DNA from 2 places in the Priestia sp. ABM2_011 genome. Region 2 is predicted to be linked to the other one. Evidence: riboswitches for the same ligand, from Rfam matches in the RefSeq annotation. Region 2 holds a riboswitch; the other holds the start of a gene.
What was found. A riboswitch is a leader RNA that binds a small molecule or an ion and turns the genes downstream of it on or off. The one in region 2 is predicted to bind glycine.
Positions count from the first base shown of each region.

Region 1: it holds a riboswitch for glycine, as region 2 does, so the genes downstream of both, ACXAE4_RS25960 (amino acid permease) here and gcvT (glycine cleavage system aminomethyltransferase GcvT) in region 2, are expected to answer to the same signal.

Region 1 covers NZ_JBSWUB010000001.1:4,927,257-4,930,458, reverse strand. Annotated here, with positions in the region: gene ACXAE4_RS25965 (FAD-binding oxidoreductase) at 1-860, shown strand, start outside; glycine riboswitch at 1,060-1,140, shown strand; gene ACXAE4_RS25960 (amino acid permease) at 1,300-2,643, shown strand; gene ACXAE4_RS25955 (PAS domain-containing sensor histidine kinase) at 2,923-3,202, shown strand, end outside.
Region 2 covers NZ_JBSWUB010000001.1:1,031,636-1,034,837, forward strand. Annotated here, with positions in the region: gene ACXAE4_RS05500 (DEAD/DEAH box helicase) at 1-917, opposite strand, end outside; glycine riboswitch at 1,098-1,190, shown strand; gene gcvT (glycine cleavage system aminomethyltransferase GcvT) at 1,403-2,503, shown strand; gene gcvPA (aminomethyl-transferring glycine dehydrogenase subunit GcvPA) at 2,524-3,202, shown strand, end outside.

The sequences.
Region 1 (3,202 bases), 3.9 Mb from region 2:
AAGGAAAGATTATTAAAGCAAACAAATCGTGTAACGCGGATCTTTTTTGGGCATGCCGAGGTGCTGGTGGCGGTAATTTTGGCGTTGTGGCAAGCATGACGTTTCAGCTTCCAAAACCGACGAACAGCTCTGTGACGCTTGTTCGCTTCTTTTATGTAGGTACTACAAGAGAAAAACAGGTACAAGTGATGAATATATGGCAAAGCTGGCTGCCTGAATTGGACAAACGTATGACGCTAGTTGCCAGTTTTTATAATGCAGAAGGAGAAGGATTGGGCATATTTGCGAACGGCTTCTTTTACGGATCTCCAGAAAGAGCTCGAAAGATCTTGCAGCCTTTTGCAGAGGTGGAGGGGTTCCGAGTCGAGCTACAGTCATTATCTTTTCTTGAAGCGGTACAAAAGATAGAAGCAACCTATCCTCCTTCTGAAAAATTTAAGTCAACGGGAAGATTTGTGCAAAGAAGTTATTCAGTTGGCCAGCTTGAAAATCTTGCAGATCTCATACAGCGTCCAGCAGAAGGGTCCGTTTACGCCGCGATTTCTTTTTATGCACTAGGAGGAGAAATTCGCAGTGTTGGTAACAGAGAAACGGCCTTCTTTTACAGAAACGCTAGATATATTCTGGGCTTTCAATCTATATGGACAGACGATGCGTTTGCACGAGCAAACAGAGAGTGGCTGTATAAGCGATTTCAATATATTAAACGTATTACGAAAGGCTCCTATGTGAATTTCCCTATCAGCAACCTTAGAAACTACGAGTATGAGTATTTTGGAGACAACGCAGAGCGGTTAGAAAGAGTAAATAAAAAGTACGATCCATTTAACGTATTTAGGTTTCCGCAGGGACTCAGGTAGCATGTAGAAAAGGATACTAAGTTGACGATTGAACCTGTTTCATTACCTTCTTTCGAAGAAGGTAAATAAATGAAAGTCATCTTTCTTGTTGACAAAGCATCCAACTGGTATTAGAATAAACAACTATTCGACAGTCATTATCTTGATCGAAAAATTTAATACGTAGAAAGCTATGATTGCTATGGATCACACTATAGCAGGAGCAGCTTCTGGAGAGATCGCGATAGTTTCGCGACGCCGAAGGGTTCACAATCTCAGGCAAAAGGACAGAAGAGTACCGGATATTTATTTGGCATGTTACTAATTGGTAGCATGTACCATAATATTTGTTATTCTTATGACCATGAGATTGGAGCGCATCCAATCTCTTTTTTTATTGGACTTTATTTTGTAGTCCGCACGATCGCATCAAAGGTTTTATTGTTAGGAGGAGTTAGAGTTGGAACAACGAGAATTAAAGAGGGATTTATCCAATCGTCATGTTCAGCTAATCGCGATTGGAGGAACCATTGGGACGGGATTATTTTTAGGTTCTGGTAAAGCCATACAGCTTGCAGGTCCCTCTATCATCTTTGCTTATTTAATTGTGGGTATTGCGCTTTTCTTTGTGATGAGAGCGCTAGGAGAACTACTGCTGTCTAAAGCAGGTTATCAATCGTTAACAGATATTGCTGAAGAGTATCTTGGACCATGGGCTTCATTTGTCACAGGGTGGACGTACTGGTTTTGCTGGATCATGACAGCTATGGCTGATGTGATTGCCGTTGGCGTATATGTGAAATATTGGTTCAATATTCCTCAGTGGATTCCTGCACTTATTTGTGTAATCATTTTATTAGGACTTAACTTATTAACCGTAAAATTATTTGGAGAATTAGAGTTTTGGTTTGCTTTAATAAAGGTTATTACGATTCTTGCGTTAATTGTTATTGGCGTTATTTTACTGGTAATCGGATTTAAAACAGATGCAGGATCCGTTACGGTTCAAAATCTTTGGAATCATGGAGGACTGTTTCCAAACGGTGTTTCAGGTTTCTTACTTTCATTCCAAATGGTTATTTTCGCATACGTCGGGGTTGAATTGGTAGGGGTATCGGCAGCGGAAACATCAAATCCCCAAAAAAATATTCCATCGGCCATTAATAAAATTCCGCTGCGAATCTTATTTTTCTATGTTGGAGCGCTTATCGTCCTTTTATTTATTAACCCGTGGATGGAATTGAATGCAGCAGAAAGCCCATTTGTTAAAACCTTTAGTTTAGTCGGAATTCCGCTTGCTGCTGGAATTATTAATTTTGTTGTATTAACTTCAGCCGCTTCTGCTTGTAATAGCGGAATGTTTTCAACAAGCCGTATCTTATATAACTTAAGTAAAAATGACCAAGGGCCATCTACGTTTGCAAAACTGAACAAAAACCACGTACCAAGCAACGGATTGTTTGTATCTACGCTGGTTATCTCGGCGGGAGCTTTGTTAAGCAAACTGATACCAGATCAAGCTTTTGGCATCGTAACAACCATCAGCGCTATTTGTTTCATTTGGGTGTGGAGTATCATTTTGATTTGCCATCTAAGATATAAAAAAACGCGTCCGCAGCTGCATGCAGCATCAACATTCAAAGCACCGTTAACACCATTTATAAACTATGTTGTGCTAGCGTTGTTTGCAGTGATTCTTATTATTATGCTGTTTTCTGATGCGACGCGCCCAGCCTTATTGTTGACACCCGTTTGGTTTATTCTCTTATTTGGTTTTTACGGGGCTAGAAGGAAGAAGAAATAGTAAATGGGTGACCTCATCATTTCGTGATGGGGTCTTTTTATTGGAAGATAAATAATTGATTTCTACTGTATGAAGAAAATGCAGTAAGCAAAGTTTATATAAGAACCCTAAAAAAGTTTTAGCAGAAAATACAGTGAAAAAGCTCATAGTTTTCTGATAGTAATGTAGAACCAAATGCTTTTCTTCTATGTCTAAAGGTGGAATTCTATCATTTACATGGAAAAGTTTTCATTTTGCAGTACAATGGAGGTAGACTTCATTGAATTAAGGTGAACAAACATGAAATGGTTTAAATCTCATACGTTTTGGAAAATCTTCACGATTAATGTGCTTCTTATTTGTACCGTACTGACGCTAATGTTTATAGTTTCAAGAGTGATGCTGCCTAATATTTCTCAAGATCAATATCGACAGGTAACTGATAAAACCGTCAAGAGAATGAAAGAGCAAATTAACATCGTTATTAAAGATATTTGGAGCTTGGGCGACGAGGTACAGCAAGATCCTATTTTTTTATCAGATGATGAACAAGAGATAGACAAAGAACTGCAGAAAATAG
Region 2 (3,202 bases):
AAAGCACTTGAAGGGTGCAGTCCGTTTCCTTTAAAAGACGTAATCGCATCGTATAGCTCGCGTTCTTTCGGTGAAAATTCAACAGGAATGGTTTGAACAATTCGCTTCGTCCATTCGATACCCGTATCATGGCGGCGATTTCGAATCATAACTTTGTTAACAAGCTCTTTTAAGTGCTCATCGTTTTGCAAAGAGCGTTTTTTAGCAGAAAATAATTCTTCAAAATAGTCTTTATTGCCGAGATGGCCAGGCTTTAAAAGAGAGACTAAGTTGAAAATTTCTTCAATTCGATTTTGAATCGGTGTTGCGGTTAGCAACAGACAAAATTTCTTTTTCAGGCTTTGAACAAATTCATAGTTTTTTGTTTTGTTGTTTTTAAGTTTATGAGCTTCATCAATGATGATGAGGTCGTAGTCTTGTTCTAGCACAATTTCTCGATGAGGAGAACGTTTTGCTGTATCAATTGAAGACACAACGATGTCACACTGATCCCACACATATGATTTTCTTTGAGGGACCGCGGGAATATAAAATTTTTGATTCAATTCCATAGCCCACTGTGAAACAAGCGAAGCTGGAACTAAAATGAGAACTTTTTTAACAAGCCCGCGAATCATATATTCCTTCAAAATTAACCCTGCTTCAATCGTTTTCCCTAGTCCTACTTCATCTGCTAAAATGGCTTTCCCATTCATTGTTTCGACTACTTGTTTGGCTACTTCGAGCTGATGAGGAAGCGGCGTTAAATCGGCTAGATGTTTTGGGCTTTGTAGTCCTTCAAATTCTGAGATAAGCGTTTGGTCTTCTATTTCATAGGCAAGTTTATACAAATCCCATGCAGACCAAGGGCCGTCTTGCTCCAATTTAGTTGAGAAGGCTGCTTCCCATGTTTCATCGATGTTTAATTTCACTTTCATGATAAAAATGCTCCTTTGTAAAAAATTTTTATTGAACAAATGATAAGAATCAGGTAGGATAAAAATATATTTAGAAAATTTGAAAAAGAAAATAGATTAGCACTTTACAAATGATTGTGTGAATAAAGATAAATACATCTTTCAGTAGTATGCCCAACTTTACCAACTTTATAGAAGCGAATGACGACACGGGGAGAGACTACTTGAATGTAGCGCCGAAGGAGCAAGCAATAAAATTGTGAATCTCTCAGGCAAAAAGACTCTTGTTTGACGCAGCTCTGGAGAGTGTCTATGCGTTTATAGACCACCCACGAGGCAAACCTATTCGTTTATAGGTAAACTTTCAGGTGAAAAGGACAGAGACTTCCTACTAAATACAGTAGGGGGTTTTCTGTCCTTTTTTGTTTGGATACATAGTGATTCCCACACTATTTGAAAACTCCCCGTTATGAAAAGTTTCACGTGAAAAAGAGGAGGACATAAATATGACAACAGAATTACACAAAACGCCGCTTTATGATACCTATCAAAAATATGGTGCCAAAACAATTGATTTTGGAGGATGGGCTCTTCCCGTTCAATTTTCTTCTATTAAAGAAGAGCATGAAGCTGTACGTACAAAGGCAGGTCTTTTTGATGTCTCTCATATGGGAGAAATTCTTGTGACAGGAGCTGATAGCTTAGCTTTTCTTCAGCATACGATGACAAATGACGTTTCTACCCTTGTAGATGGAAAAGCGCAGTATACGGCTATGTGTTATGAAGACGGAGGCACGGTAGATGATTTGCTGATTTACAAAAAAGCAGATCAAGAGTATTTGCTGGTAGTAAACGCTGCTAATATTCAAAAAGACTATGAGTGGCTTGTGTCTCACAAGCAAGGAGATGTAACGCTCGTTAATCAATCTGATGAAACTGCGCAGCTAGCATTACAAGGTCCTTTAGCAGAAAAAGTTTTACAAACGTTAACGAATGAAAATTTAGCTTCATTAAAGCCATTTACATTTGCTGATGATGTAGAAGTAGCGAATGTAAATGCTCTTGTTTCACGTACTGGATATACCGGAGAAGATGGTTTTGAAATTTATTGTTCTTCAGCTGACGCCTCTCACTTGTGGACGGCTATTTTAGAAGCAGGAAGTGAGGACGGGGTGTTGCCTTGCGGACTAGGCGCTCGTGATACGCTTCGTTTTGAAGCTACTTTGGCTTTATATGGCCAAGAGCTTTCAAAAGATATTACGCCCATTGAAGCTCGAATTGGATTTGCAGTAAAGACGAACAAAGACAGCTTTATTGGAAAAGAAGTTTTAAAAGAACAGCGTGAAAGCGGGGCACCTCGTAAGCTGGTAGGAATTGAAATGATTGATAAAGGTATACCAAGACACGGTTACGAAGTATTTGCAGATGAAGAACAAATTGGATTTGTGACAACAGGTACACAGTCACCGACATTAAAGAAAAACATCGGTTTAGCGCTATTATCAGCAGAGTATACAGAGCTTGGTCAAGAAGTGGAAGTGCAGGTTCGGAAAAAACGCTTAAAAGCAAAAGTGGTTTCAACACCTTTTTATAAACGTTCAAAGTAAGCTTTGGGGAGGAATTTAACATGTTACATCGCTATTTACCAATGACAGAACAAGATCAGCAGCAAATGTTAGCAGCAATTGGTGTTTCATCTGTTGGTGATTTATTTTCAGATATTCCGCAGCGCGTTCGTTTTCAAGGAGAATACAATATTAAAAAAGCGGCTTCAGAGCCTCAGCTGTTAAAAGAATTAAATAATATGGCTGCTAAAAATGCTCATTTAAAAGACTATGCTTCTTTTTTAGGAGCAGGAGTTTACGATCATTACATGCCGGTTATTGTTGATCATGTTATTTCTCGTTCGGAATTTTATACGGCCTATACTCCGTATCAACCGGAAATTTCTCAAGGAGAACTTCAGGCCATCTTTGAATTTCAAACAATGATTTGTGAGTTAACGGGGATGGACGTGGCCAATTCTTCTATGTATGACGGAGGAACTGCTTTAGCAGAAGCCGCTATGCTCAGTGCGGGTCAAACGAAAAAGAAAAAAGTACTTGTCTCTGCGGCCGTTCACCCTGAGTCAAAAGATGTGTTAAAAACGTATGCGAAGGGTCAATACATTGAAGTGGTAGAAATCCCTGCAGCAGACGGCGTAACAGATATGATTGCATTAGAAAAAGAGATGGGAAGTGACGTGGCAGCTGTTATTGTCCAGTATCCAAATTTCTACGGACAAATCGAGCCGTTAAAAGAAATTG